DNA from 2 places in the Streptomyces sp. NPDC086077 genome. Region 2 is predicted to be linked to the other one. Evidence: riboswitches for the same ligand, from Rfam matches in the RefSeq annotation. Region 2 holds a riboswitch; the other holds the start of a gene.
What was found. A riboswitch is a leader RNA that binds a small molecule or an ion and turns the genes downstream of it on or off. The one in region 2 is predicted to bind cyclic di-AMP.
Positions count from the first base shown of each region.

Region 1 (7,074 bases), on a different contig from region 2:
AGTCGCAGCGGGCGGAGCCGAAGAGGTCGCCGGTGAGGCACTCGGAGTGCAGGCGCACCAGGGGGCGGGTCCCGGGCTCGCCGAGGACGAGGGCCACGTGTTCCTGGCCGTCGACCAGGCCGTGGAAGGTGACCAGGTCGGCGTCGACGCTGTAGCCGTCGTGGAAGCGCAACGGCACCCGGACGCGGGCGCGCGGCGTGGCGGCCGGGAAGTCGGGCATACGGGTCTCCGGGATCATGTGTTCCAGATTTGAAGCGCCTCTCGAGGGGCGACCTTATCCCGTGCTTTAAAGTTAAAGCAAACAGCCCCGGGCGGTCTCAGGAACACGGTGGCGACCGGCGCCGCCACGGCACGTCGCCCGACGCGCCGCCCGCGTCCTCCCCCTGCAGCGCCTGCGCGACCCCCGTGAAGATCTCCTCCAACTGCCCCACCTGCCGCGGGGTCAGTTGGTCGAACAGAGTCGCGCGAACCGTCTCGACATGTCCCGGCGCCAGCCGTTCCACCGTGGCAAACCCCTCCTCCGTGAGCGCGGCCACGCTCCCCCGTTTGTCCTGGGGGCACTCCTCGCGCCGTACCAGCCCGTCCTTCTCCAGTCGGCCGACGGCGTACGTCAGCCGACTGCGGGTGATCTTCAGCAGCTCCGCGAGATCGGTCATCCGGAGCCGGCGTTCCGGGGCCTCGGAGAGATTGGCGAGGATGGAGTAGTACATGTGCGGCATGCCCGCCTCCTGCTGGAGCTGCCGGTCGAGCGCGTCCTCCAGGAGAAGGGTGGCCCCCAGGTACGCGCGCCAGGCGCGCTGCTCCTCCGGGGTGAGCCAGCGAGTCGTCATGCCGCCAGTGTAGATTTGCTTAAAACTTGAATCAAACCGCCGGGCCGGCAAGCCCCCAGGCCCTCAGGCCACCCGGCCGGTAAACCGCCGGTCCCCGACCCCGAGGTGGAGTGCCCCCCATGCCCTACCCCTACGTCCTCCTGTCCGCCGCCGTCTCCCTCGACGGCTATCTGGACGACAACGGCCCCGACCGCCTCCTCCTGTCCAGCCCCGCCGACTTCGACCGGGTCGACGAGGTGCGCGCCTCCGTCGACGCGATCCTCATCGGCGCCGGCACCATCCGCGCCGACAACCCCCGGCTGCTGGTCAACTCCCCGGCACGACGGGCGGCCCGGACGGCGGCGGGAAAGCCGGAGTACCCCCTCAAGGTCACGGTGAGCGGCACGGGCGACCTGGACCCCGCCGCCCACTTCTGGCACACGGGCGGCGACAAGGTGGTGTACACGACGACGGAGGGTGCCCGGCGCCTCGAGGAGGACCCCGTCGCCGCGGACGTGGTCGCGCTCGGCGACACCCTCGACTGGCGCGCGGTACTGGCGCACCTGCACGACGTACGAGGCGTCCGCCGCCTGATGGTCGAGGGCGGCGGCACCCTCCACACCCAGCTCCTCCTGGAGGGCCTCGCCGACGAGGTCCAGCTGGTCCTCGCCCCCCTCTTCGTCGGCGACCCCGCCGCACCCCGCCTCTTCGGCCCCGGCGGCTACCAGTCCGGACGCCTGCGCCTGGTCGAGACCCGGCGCATCGAGGACGTCGTCCTCATGCGTTACGAGCCCACCGCCCCCGGCGCCGGCACCCTCGCCTCGGCCGCCGACCGCCGCTGGCTGGCCCTGGCCTGCGAGCTGGCGGCGCTGTGCCCGCCGTCGAAGACGGCGTTCAGCGTCGGTGCGGTGGTGGTGGCGCGGGACGGCACCGAACTCGCGCGGGGGCACTCCCGGGAGGGCGGCGACCCGGTCGTCCACGCGGAGGAGGCGGCGCTCGCGAAGATCGACGCGGCCGACCCGCGGCTGCCCGGCGCCACCGTCTACACCAGCCTGGAACCCTGCACGCGCCGCGCCTCCCGGCCCCGGCCCTGCGCGCGGCTGATCCTCGACGCCGGGGTGGGGCGCGTGGTGACGGCCTGGCGGGAGCCGGACACGTTCGTGACCGGCGCGGACGGGAGCGGCATGCTGGCGGGGGCCGGAGTGGAGGTGGTGGTGGTTCCGGACCACGAGGAGGCGGCCAAGGCGCCCAATCGGCACTTGGTGGGATGAAACACCCCCCGGGGACGCCGCGATCACACCTCCGGCCGCTGGTCGACGCGGGCGCCGGGAAACCGTGGCGCGGAGCGTCCCGCGCATGGCGTACACTGGTGTCATACCGACGCGGGGTGGAGCAGCTCGGTAGCTCGCTGGGCTCATAACCCAGAGGTCGCAGGTTCAAATCCTGTCCCCGCTACTGAAGGCCCGGGGCCGGAATCCAGATCTTGGATTCCGGCCCCGAGTCGTTTCCGGGCGTCGCCCGCTCCCGTCATCCGGTCGGCCCGCCCGGCTGGTCCCGCACCTGTCTTCCGGGAACTCTGGGCAGGTGCGGTGACCTGCGTAACGGGAGACGACAGTGCGGCCTGCGGAGGCAGAGGGAGAGTGGCCGTACGCCAGATCCGGCGACCGCGTCGCCGACGCCGCCCTCGGCGGCCGGGACGACTCCTCCACGCTGGCGCGCCCGGTGCCGCCCGTGCCCCCTGTGCCGCCCTCCGAGGGACGACGGATCTCCCTCGCCCGCGCCTTCGTCCGGGCGCTCCCCGTCCTGCTCCTGGTCATCGGCGGCAGCTACGACTACTTCACCCCGCGCGGCTTCACCGGTGCCCCCCTCTTCACCGCCGCCCCGCTGGTCGCCGCCCCGCTCCTGTCCCGCCGCGCCACGGTCCTCACCGGTGTCGTGGCCGTCGCCCTGGTCATCGGGCTGCAGATCCGGTACGGCACCCTGATGCAGGTCGAACCGTTCACCGAACTGCTCACCGTGGCCACGGTCGCCGTCCTCGCCGTGCTGATCAACATGCTGGTCCGGCGCAGCCACGCCCGCCTCGACTCGGCCTGGGAGATCGCCGAGGCCGCCCAGTTCGCGGTGCTGCCGGAGCCGATGCAGCGGATTTGCGGGTTCGAGATCGCCGCGCGCTACGAGGCCGCCCAGGCGGACGCCTTCATCGGCGGCGATCTCTACGCGGTGCAGGACAGCCGGTACGGCGTGCGGCTGGTGGTCGGGGACGTGCGGGGCAAGGGCATGGGGGCGGTCGCGGCGGTCGCGGTGGTCATCGGGGCGTTCCGGGAGGCCGCCGAGCGCGAGACGACGCTGGAGGCGGTCGCACAGCGGCTGGAGCGGGCGCTGGCGCGCGAGGGCACCCGCCGGGAGGGGATCGACGCCTTCGAGGGGTTCACCACCGCCGTACTCGCCGAGATCCCGCACGAGGACGGGGTCGTACGGATCCTCAACCGCGGCCATCCACCGCCGCTGATGCTGTACGCCGACGGCACCGTGAGTCCGCTGCCCGCCCGTGATCCGGCGCTTCCGCTCGGGATGGGCGAGCTGGGCATCTGGCCGGACCGTGCGGAGGTGTCCCGGTTCCCGGGCGGGGCGACGCTGCTGCTGTACACCGACGGCCTGTCGGAGGCCCGCGACGCGCAGGGCGCCTTCTACGATCCCGCGGCCCGGCTGGCCGGCCGGACCTTCTGCAGCCCCGGCGAACTGCTGTGCACGGTGGCCGAGGAGGTACGCCGGCACAGCGGCGGCGGCACCACCGACGACATGGCGCTGCTCGCGGTCCGGCGACCGGCCGACGACTGTCACCGGGTGTGATCGAACGGAAGCCCTCCGCATAACAACTGACATACAGTCAGATGTGGAGATCGCTCTGAACCGCGGTCAACTCGCCCGATTTTCGCCATTCATGGACCTGTACGTCCCGACAGGAAGCGTTAATGATCAAGTGGAACGGCTTGGAAATCAGGCCCCGGTTCTATTAACGTCCGATAACGCAGCGCGGTCGTCCCAGCCGTCACAAGAGGCGGCTCCGTGCGCACGCGCCGAATCCCGCGCGAGGCCCTCACCGGCCGCACAAGGGAACCGGGGAACCATCATCTTGGGGTGAATCGGGCGTATGCCGCCGTAGCAGTACGGCTGGTTTACGCGCGTAGGAGACCTTCCTGCTCCGAACCCGTCAGCTAACCCGGTAGGCGAGAAGGAAGGAAAGGAGCGCGCCCACGTGGCGTCCAACCGGCCTGCCCCACAGGCCCCGTTCGTGCCGGACCAGCGCACCTCCGACAGCACCGACACGTTCGTCTACGGCGCGCAGCGCACCGACGAGGGCCCGTGGGAGGAGTGGAATCCCACCGCGGAGACCATCCGTCCCGTACGCGGCCGGCACCGTGTCAGCAAGCAGCGCGGCGGCGGACTCGCCCGCAGCTCCACCGTTCTCGGCGTCGGTGTCATAGCCGCGGTCGGCGCGGGCGGCATGGCGAGCGCGAACACCGGCAAGCCGCCGGTGTCGATCTCCATGCCCGACCTGCCCAACGTCGGCTCGCTGATAGCCGACGACGACCCCGACTCCCCCGACACCAAGACCGCCAGCGCCCCGCTCAGCAGCCTCGGCACGGCCACCGTGGACACCGCGGAGGGCACCACCGACGCCGGGGAGAGCCTGCGCGCCCGCATCATCGCGCAGGCCGAGCAGCAGCAGGAGCAGGTCGAGAGCAAGGCCGCCGCGCAGGCCGTGGCCGCCGCCGAGAAGGCCGCAGCCGAGGCCGCCGCCAAGGCGGAGAAGGAGGCCAAGGAGAAGGCCGCCGCCGCCAAGGCGAAGGCCGAGGAGGAGGCCCGGCAGAAGGCCGAGGCCGAGCGGCTCGCCGCGCTGGCCAAGCAGTTCACGCTGCCGACCTCCTCGTACACCCTCACCTCCACCTTCGGTCAGGCCGGCGCCCTGTGGTCCTCTGGCTACCACACGGGCCTCGACTTCGCCGCGCCGACCGGCACGCCCCTCAAGGCCGTGCACAGCGGCACCATCACCGAGGCCGGCTGGAACGGCTCGTACGGCTACAAGACCGTGCTGACCCTCGATGACGGCACCGAGATCTGGTACGCCCACCAGTCGTCGATCGGCGTCAGCGTCGGACAGAAGGTCGCCACCGGCGATGTGATCGGCCGCGTGGGCGCGACGGGCAACGTGACCGGCGCCCACCTGCACATGGAGGTGCACACCGGCAGCTCCGGTGGCATCGACCCGCTGGCCTGGCTGCAGAGCAAGGGCCTCAACCCCTGAGAATCCCGACACGGGTTTTTCGCGAACTCCGGTGGTCCTGACGGCAACCCCCCGACGTCAGGACTGCCGGTTTTCGGCTGTCCGGGGCTGTACCGCGCCCCCTTCGCCCTACGTCCGGTACGGGTTGTACGCGGGGTAGGGCGCCGCGTGCCCGTACATCGGCACCCAGCCGTGGACCGGCGGCATCAGCACCGGCGGCGCGGTCGCCCGCGCCGCGTATTCCAGGGCCGGGCGGGCGATCTCCCGGCGGTTCCACAGCTCCTGGAGCAGCTCGCGTTCCCGTACGACGAAGTCCGCACGGGCGCGGCCCATGCGGCCCCGGCGCCGGAGGAAGGCCAGAGACGTGGCGTACGCCTCGTACTGCGCGACCGTACGGGCCGCCGGTTTGCCTAGGTGGTGGCCGGCGTACTCGCGGGCCAGCCGGCGAGCCCGCATCGAGCCGAGGGCGAACGGCTGCGCGGGCGGGAGCCAGCCGGCGACGACGTAGGCCGGGAGCTCCTCGCGGACGGTCCGCAGCTCCCGCTGGCGCGTCCAGATCACCAGCCAGGTCAGCAGCCCGAACGCGGGCACCATGAAGCCGCCGTACACCGCGAAGAAGCCGTAGTCGCCGAAGGTCGCCGAGCCGTTCCAGAAGGCGTGCATGCCCATCGCGAGCAGCAGCCCGGCCGGGGGCAGAAGGACGCGGCGCAGCCGCTGGCGCTCCCCGGCGAGCGCGGCGATGCCGAAGCCGATGCCGGTGAGCACGGTGAACAGGGGGTGCGCGAACGGCGACATGATGACCCGCACGAAGAAGGTCGCGGCGGTCACGGACGCAATCCCGCTGTGGCCGGCCAGCTGGTCGGTGCCGAAGGCGGTGCCGAGGTAGAGGATGTTCTCGGTGAAGGCGAAGCCGGTGGCGGTGACGCCCGCTATGACGACGCCGTCGAGGATTCCGGTGAAGTCGCGGCGCCGGAAGAGGAAGAGCAGCAGGATCGCGGCCGCCTTCGCGGACTCCTCGACGATCGGGGCTATGACCGTGGCGCCCCAGGTGTCCGCGCTGGTCGGGTCGGCGGTCGCGGTCGCTATCCATCTGGTCGCGAAGCTGTTCGCGATGATGGCTATCAGCGCGGCCGCGCAGGCCCCCCACGAGAAGGCGAACAGCAGATTGCGCCAGGGGCCGGGCTCGACCCGGTCCAGCCAGCGGAAGACGGCTATGAGCAGCGGCACGGGCAGGACCGCGAGGCCGAGCCCGACCAGGAAGCCCTGGGTGCCGGTCTGTTCGCGGACCAGGGCGAGGATCACCAGGCCGGACAGGGCGAGCAGCGTGATCAGCGCGCCGTACCGCACCCACCGCTTGTGCCACCAGTGCGCGTGCCGCAGGGCGCCGCCGGTGGGCATGCCGGGGTTCGTCGGGTACGGGGGACTGGTCGCCACGGCATTGACCCTAACGAGGGGAGGTTCGAACGAGGGAAGGTTTTACGGCTGACCTTCGTGCGATACGCGGCGGAAGAGCAGGTCGTTCACCACATGACCCTTCTCCAGCCCCTGCCCCTCGAAACGGGTGCGCGGGCGGAAGCCGGGGCGCGGCGCGAAACCTCCGCCGGGCCGGGTGTTCGCAAAGGCGGGGTGCGCGGTGAGCACCTCCAGCATCACTTCGGCGTACGGCTCCCAGTCCGTCGCGCAGTGCACGATCGCGCCCGGCTTCAACCGGGTCGCGGCGAGGGTGAGGAAGGCCGGCTGGATCAGCCGCCGCTTGTGGTGCCGCTTCTTGGGCCAGGGATCCGGGAAGAAGACGCGCAGCCCGTCGAGGGAGTCCGGGGTGAGCATCTCGCGCAGCAGGATGATCGCGTCGCCGTTGGCCACCCGGACGTTGCCGATGCCGCTCTGGTCGGCGAGGTTGAGCAGGTTGCCCTGGCCGGGGGTGTGTACGTCCACGGCGAGGATGTTGGTGTCCGGGTCAACGGCGGCCATCCGGGCGGT
Region 1 is NZ_JBFBJT010000133.1:6,761-13,834, reverse strand. Features, by position in the region: gene ribA (GTP cyclohydrolase II) at 1-220, opposite strand, end outside; gene AB0O67_RS29170 (MarR family transcriptional regulator) at 318-830, opposite strand; gene AB0O67_RS29165 (dihydrofolate reductase family protein) at 950-2,080, shown strand; tRNA gene AB0O67_RS29160 (tRNA-Met) at 2,191-2,264, shown strand; gene AB0O67_RS29155 (SpoIIE family protein phosphatase) at 2,424-3,659, shown strand; cyclic di-AMP (ydaO/yuaA leader) riboswitch at 3,875-4,054, shown strand; gene AB0O67_RS29150 (M23 family metallopeptidase) at 4,066-5,115, shown strand; gene AB0O67_RS29145 (PrsW family intramembrane metalloprotease) at 5,224-6,528, opposite strand; gene trmB (tRNA (guanosine(46)-N7)-methyltransferase TrmB) at 6,571-7,074, opposite strand, start outside.
Region 1: linked by a shared signal. The riboswitch ahead of AB0O67_RS29150 (M23 family metallopeptidase) and the one ahead of AB0O67_RS17850 (M23 family metallopeptidase) in region 2 are both predicted to bind cyclic di-AMP.

Region 2 (7,074 bases):
CGCACAACTCGCCGACCTCACCCGGTTCGACTGCCAGCCGCTGCCCGGCCTGCTCGCCGAGCGACTGCTGGCGCACAGCCCGCACCTGGACCGGGTGTTCTTCGGCAACAGTGGGACGGAGGCGGTGGAGACCGCGCTGAAGTTCGCCCGGTTCGTGACCGGCAGGCCCAGGGTCCTGTACTGCGCGCACGCCTTCCACGGCCTGACCACGGGCGCGCTGTCCGTGAACGGTGAGGCGGGCTTCCGGGACGGCTTCGCCCCGCTGCTGCCCGACACCGCCGTACCTCTGGGTGACCTCGACGCCCTCGCACGGGAGGTGAGGAAGGGCGACGTCGCCGCGCTGATCGTGGAGCCGATCCAGGGCAAGGGCGTGCACGAGGCCCCGCCCGGCTATCTGCGGGCCGCACAGGAACTGCTGCACCGGCACAAGGCGCTCCTCATCGCCGACGAGGTGCAGACGGGCCTCGGCCGCACCGGCGACTTCTACGCCTACCAGCACGAGGAGGGCGTGGAACCGGATCTGGTCTGCGTGGCGAAGGCGCTCTCCGGCGGCTATGTGCCGGTGGGCGCCACGCTCGGCAAGGACTGGATCTTCAAGAAGGTCTACTCGTCGATGGACCGGGTGCTGGTCCACTCGGCCAGCTTCGGCTCCAACGCGCAGGCCATGGCGGCCGGGCTCGCGGTGCTCTCCGTCATGGAGAGCGAGCAGGTCGTCGCGGGCGTCCGGGCCACGGGCGAACTGCTCAGGTCCCGGCTCGCCGCGCTGGTCGACAAGTACGAGCTGCTCGCGGACGTGCGCGGCCGGGGGCTCATGATCGGCATCGAGTTCGGGCGGCCGCTGTCGCTGAAGCTGCGCAGCCGCTGGGCCGTGCTCCAGGCCGCTCGCAAGGGTCTCTTCGCGCAGATGGTCGTCGTTCCGCTGCTCCAGCGGCACCGGATCCTCACCCAGGTCTCCGGCGACCATCTGGAGGTGATCAAGTTGATCCCGCCGCTGATCATCGGGGAGCGGGAGGTGGACCGGTTCGTGGCGGCCTTCACGGACGTCATGGACGACGCCCACAGCGGGGGCGGGCTGGTGTGGGACTTCGGCAAGACGCTGGTGAAGCAGGCGGTGGCCAACCGCTGACCGCGCCGGGTACGCCGTGAGGTCCACGGCGGGTTTGCCTCTGAGGCAATAAATTTGCCTCAGAGGCAAGCTTCCGGCTGAATGGAGGCATGAGCTCCTCCTCAGAGCTCGGGGCCGAAGCGGCCGGTGTCCTGCCGGTCGTCGCCCCGCAGCTCCGCGACCTCCGCCGCCGTGCCGCCCTCACCCTGGAGGCCGCCGCACGGGCGGCCGGACTGTCGCCCGCCCATCTGTCCCGGCTGGAGACCGGGCAGCGCCAGCCCTCGCTGCCGACGCTGCTGGCGCTCGCCCGCGTCTACAGTACGACCGTCTCGGAGCTGCTCGGCGAGACGGTTCCCGACCGGGACGCCATCGTGCGCGCCGCCGACATGGAGCCCACCGGCGCGGGTGGCTGGACGTACTGGCAGGCCGGTGCTTCCGGGCGGGGCATGCAGGCACTGCGGGTGCACGTGCCGCACGGCTCGCAGGGCGACATCGTGCGGGTGCACCCCGGTGAGGAGTGGCTGTACGTCCTCACGGGACGGCTGCGGCTGCGCCTCGGGGACGCCGCACACCGGCTCGGCCCGGGCGACAGCGCCCACTTCGACTCACTGACCCCGCACCGCATCGCCGCCCAGGATCCGGGCGGGGTCGACCTCCTCTTCGTCCACACCTTGCTGCAGAGCCCCACGGCCGCGCTGTGCCTCGGCCCCGTCACGGGAGACACGCCATGAAGGACCTCGAGCAGAAGATTCCCCGGGCCATCTGGGTCCGTCTGCTGATCTACATCGTGGCGGGGCACCTCTTCGCCGCCTTCCTCTACCTGCTGTTCGAGGTCGGGGCCAAGTAGGCGTCGGGGCCGGGCAAGGGCCCGGGGGTCAGTCGAGCAGGCGCTCGCGCAGTCGCTCCCGGGTCGCGGGGGTGACGCTGAGCCCCTGCGTCAGATACGTGTCCACGTCGCCCCAGGTCTCCCCGATGGTCTCGAACGCCGCTGCCAGGTACTCGGCGCGCGCGTCGAACAGCGGGCTGAGCAGCTCCATGACCTCCGGGGAGTAGGCCGAGGTCGAGGTGCTGTTGCGGTGCACCTTGTAGCGACGGTGCTTGGCGTTGGACTCCAGGTAGTCGGCGAGGATCGCCTCGCGCTCCACGCCCACCGCGAGCAGCGTGACGGCGATCGACAGGCCGGCGCGGTCCTTGCCCGCCGCGCAGTGCATCAGCGCGGGGACGCTGTCCTCGGCGAGCGCGTGCAGCACCTGGGAGTGCTCGGCGGTGCGCTCCTTGACGATCACACGGTACGAGGTGATCATCCGGTCCGCCGCCTTGCCGTCGGCCAGGATCTCGCGCAGCTGCTCCACGTCGCCGTCCCGGACCATCTTCCAGAACTCCGCGCCGTCCGCCGGGTCCGTCAGCGGCAGGTTCACGTTGCGCACGCCCGGCAGCTCGACGTCCGGGCCCTCCAGCTTCTGGTCCGCGGCGTTGCGGAAGTCGAAGATCGTGTGCAGCCCCAGGGACGCCAGGAACGTGGCGTCCTCCGCGGTGGCGTGCGCGAGATGGCCGCTGCGGAACAGCACTCCCTGCCGTACCCGGCGCCCGTCCACCGTCGGCAGTCCGCCCACGTCACGGAAGTTGCGCACTCCGGCCAGTTCGGGCTCGGTCGACGGCACCTGCTGCGTCACGGGGGCTCCCTCCCATCGGCCCCGCCGGCGCGGCTCGTCGACGGGCGCGTCCCCGACGATACGACACGCGTTCCCGTGCGAATGAGTTGTCCACCGGTGGTCACCGGGAGTCGGAGCGGTTGTCCACGGGCCGGGCGGGTGACTCCCCCGATCGGGTAACGGGCCGGGTGGAGTGGACGCCAGGAGGGTGAATGAAGGGGAACGGCAGCTTCTCGATATGTTCGTCCCTTCTGTCCCAATTAGCCTTTTCCTTCCAACTCGGCGTGGAATGCGGAAAGCTGGAGCAGGGTCACGTGAGCAGCGTCATATCCGTGACCGAGCGTCGCCTGTCATGTTCACGTAATTCACATGCCTTCAAGGGCGTTTATGGAATTCACACACGCCTCACTGCACGGAGTGTGACCGGAATTCGGGCGAACGGATCACGAAAGCGGCGTTCCGGTGGAACCTCTTGCTTGTCCCATTGCGTCTTGGTCGCTTACGTTCCACCCGATCCGGACGGACGCCGAATCCTGCCGCCGCCCGGTGCCCGCGCTAACTCACCCGTGTTCGGCAGGAGCGGGGGACCCACAGGTAGAACTGCCTGTTCCGGTCTCCGGAACGGCTTGGGGTAAAGCCGCGTCCCCACGCGGCCGGACATCTCCAGTCCGCACCCGACAGCTCACCTCGCAGGCGCCGGAGAGGAATTCGCCATGCCCGCCAAGGGTAAGCACCGCCGTCCGAAGACCCAGCGCTTCACCCGCTCCATCGCCGTCGCCGGAACCGGTGGCGCCGCGCTCGCCCTCCCGCTGATGGGGGCCGCCGGCGCCCACGCCGCCACTCCCCAGTCCGCCGCGGAAAAGGCCGTTTCGTCGATCCCGACCCAGAAGACGGCCGTTCGGCAGCAGTCCGCCGAAAAGCGGTCCGCCGCCCAGGAGTCGGGTGCACGGACGTATTCCGTGAGGGTCGGCGACTACCTCTCGAAGATCGCCGAAGAGCAGAATGTCAGCGGTGGCTGGCAGCGGCTCTACGAGGACAACCGGGAGGCGGTCGGCGAGAATCCCTCGCTCATCCACCCCGGTCTGAAGCTCGCGATAGGCGAGAAGGCCGCGGCGAGCGCCGACAAGCCGGCTTCCTCTTCCTCCGACTCCGGCTCGGCCGAGTCGTCGGCGGCGAAGACGTCGCAGTCCTCGGACGAGTCCGAGCCGGCGGCGGAGGTTCCCGAGTCCGCCGCGGCCGAGGCCCCGGCCGCCGCCCAGGCCGCGGACTCCGCCGCCTCCACCGGCTTCACCGCCCCCGTGGACGGCGCCGGCATCGGCACCGCCTACCGCGTGGCGGGCAGCATGTGGTCCAGCGGCTACCACACCGGCGTCGACTTCGCCGCCGCCAGCGGCACCCCGCTCAAGGCGGTCGGCGAGGGCACGGTCGTCTCGGCGGGCTGGGCCGGCTCGTACGGCAACCAGGTCGTCATCAAGCTCGCCGACGGCTACTACGCCCAGTACGCCCATCTGTCCTCGCTCTCCGTCGCCGGCGGTCAGACCGTGACCGCGGGTCAGCAGATCGGCCTGTCGGGCTCCACCGGCAACTCCACCGGCCCGCACCTGCACTTCGAGATCCGCACCACGCCGGACTACGGCTCGGACGTCGACCCGGTCGCCTACCTCTCCTCCAAGGGTGTCTCGATCCGCTGACGCGCGCGTCGCCCGCACACCACCGAAGGCCGGACCCCATCCGCGGGTCCGGCCTTCGGCGTCGGGGGTGCCGTCCTCGGCCATCAGGCCTTATTCCGCAATTGACCAATCCTTTGGCCGTGGCCTTTCTCACCGTCCGTCAACCCCTTCCTACGGTCGCGTAGGTCACATTCGAAGGGGAATCATGTCCCGACGTGGCAGACGATTCGAAGAGTGACAGCAGATCAGTGATCGGGTCGTACGTGGCGGTGGGGGACAGCTTCACCGAGGGCGTCGGCGACCCCGGCCCCGACGGGGCGTTCGTCGGCTGGGCCGACCGGTTCGCCGTACTGCTCGCGGACCGCCGACCCGAGGGCGACTTCCAGTACACCAACCTCGCCGTGCGCGGCAGGCTGCTCGACCAGATCGTTGCGGAGCAGGTCCAGAGGGCCGCCGAACTCGCGCCGGACCTCGTCTCGTTCTGCGCCGGGGGCAACGACATCATCCGGCCGGGCACCGACCCGGACGACGTGGCGGAGCGCTTCGAGCGCGGGGTCGCGGCGCTGACCGCCACCGTGGGCACCGTCCTGGTGACCACCGGCTTCGACACCCGGGGCGTCCCCCTTCTGAGGCATCTGCGCGGCAAGATCGCCACCTACAACGGGCATGTGCGGGCCATCGCCGACCGGTACGGCTGCCCGGTGCTCGACCTGTGGTCGCTCAAGTCCGTCCAGGACCGCCGCGCCTGGGACCACGACCGGCTGCACCTGTCGCCCGAGGGGCACACACGTGTGGCGCTGCGTGCCGCTCAGTCCCTGCGCCTCGCCGTCCCCGCCGACCCGGAGCAGCCCTGGCCGCCGCTCCCGCCGCGCGGCGCCCTCGACGTGCGCCGGGACGACGTCCACTGGGCGCGTGAGTATCTGGTGCCGTGGATCGGCCGTCGGTTGCGGGGCGAGTCGTCGGGCGACCATGTCACCGCCAAGGGCGTGCTGTCGCCGGACGACATCAAGATGCGGATCGCGTCGGTGGCTTGAGGGCCGCCCCGCGGCGACCTCGTGATGCCGCCGTGCCCGGAGCGGGCCGGTCCGGCTCCCGGCCGGTTCGGGCCGTGGCGGGCGCGGACCACGGGATCGTATGCCGCAAAGCAGGTGAAACCGGGCGGAGGCTCACTGCTGTTGGGTCTCCGGCACCACTGTCAGCCCCAGTTCCCGGGCCAGCGCCTCGTCCACCCACTCCTGCGCACGCGCGCGTGACACGGCTCCCGCGTAGGACGTGATCTGCACGGCGAGCCCGTCGAGCAGGGCCGTCAGGCGCAGGGCCGCGCCCATGGGGTCCGGGCAGCGGAACTCGCCCGCCGCCACACCCTCGGCGATGACCTCGGCGATGGCCGCCTTCCAGCGCTTGTCGAGGTCCTGCGTGACCTCCCGCAGCGCGGGCTCGCGCGGCGCCGCCGCCCAGCCCTCGATCCACAGCCGCCAGCCCTTGGCCTGGCCCGTCGGCGCGTACCAGCGCACCGCCGACCGCAGCCGGCGCTGGGCCGTCGTGCGCCGGCCGAGCAGCTTGGAGAGGTGGGCGAGGTCGTCCTCGGCCGCGTACGCGAACGCGGCGGCGACCAGCTTCTCCTTCGTGGAGAAGTGGTACAGCACCAGCGCGTTGCTCACGCCGAGCGCGGACGCGACATCGGCGATCCGGACCGCCGCCACGCCCCGCACCTCGATCTGTGCCACGGCGGCACGCAACAACTCCTCGCGCCGTTCCGCCACGCTCAACCGCACTCTCGCCACCCCGTCACCCTAACGGGCCACGTCCGGACGGCGGCCGGGCGGTGACCTCCCCGTCAGCGGTACGACCCGAAGCGCTCCGTGAGCAGCGGCAGCCGGTCACCGGCGACGGCGTGCGCGGCCGCACGCGGCGTGCTTCCGTCGGCCTCCGCACGGGCCAGCACCAGGTCGGTCAGGGCGCGCATCGAGCGCCGCGTGTACGCGAACGCCTCCTGCGCGTCCGGACCGATGTCGCCGAACAGCGTCCACCACCACCAGGCGTGCGTCGCCGAGTTGACCACGACGTCGGGCAGCACCGTGACCCCGCGCGCGGTGAGCAGGGCCTCCGCCTCGGGCACGACCGGCATGTTGGCGGCCTCGACGATCCAGCGGGCGCTGATCCGCTCCTGGTCCGCGGCGCCGATCGCGTACGAGACGGCGGCGGGCACCAGCACCTCGGCGTCGGTGGCCTGCCAGGCGTCGCCGGGCAGTTCGAGGAGGCCGGGCCGCAGCGCAGAGCGGTCCACCGTGCCGTACGCGTCCCGAGCGGCGAGCAGTTCGTCGACGTCGAGTCCCGCCGGGTCGGCGATCGTGCCTCTGACGTCGGCGACGGCCACCACCGTGAGGCCCGCGCGCGCGAGGAAGCGTGCCGTGGCGCCGCCCATGGTGCCCAAACCCTGTACTGCGACCCGGGTGCCCGGGTAGGGCATGCCGGCCCGGTCCAGGGCCGCGAGCACCGACTCCGCCACCCCGCAGCCGCCGACCAGCTCGCCCATCCCGATCCCGTCCACCTCCACCGCGAACGCGTCGGCGAGCCGCCGCCGGGCCGCCGCCTCGTCGTCGAGCAGCGGATACACGGCCTGGATCGTCGAGACCAGCCCCACCTC
Region 2 is NZ_JBFBJT010000055.1:2,486-9,559, forward strand. Features, by position in the region: gene AB0O67_RS17830 (aspartate aminotransferase family protein) at 1-1,126, shown strand, start outside; gene AB0O67_RS17835 (XRE family transcriptional regulator) at 1,216-1,836, shown strand; gene AB0O67_RS17840 (DUF6126 family protein) at 1,833-1,952, shown strand; gene AB0O67_RS17845 (tyrosine-protein phosphatase) at 1,981-2,778, opposite strand; cyclic di-AMP (ydaO/yuaA leader) riboswitch at 3,301-3,466, shown strand; gene AB0O67_RS17850 (M23 family metallopeptidase) at 3,471-4,448, shown strand; gene AB0O67_RS17855 (SGNH/GDSL hydrolase family protein) at 4,676-5,461, shown strand; gene AB0O67_RS17860 (TetR/AcrR family transcriptional regulator) at 5,594-6,211, opposite strand; gene AB0O67_RS17865 (Glu/Leu/Phe/Val dehydrogenase dimerization domain-containing protein) at 6,265-7,074, opposite strand, start outside.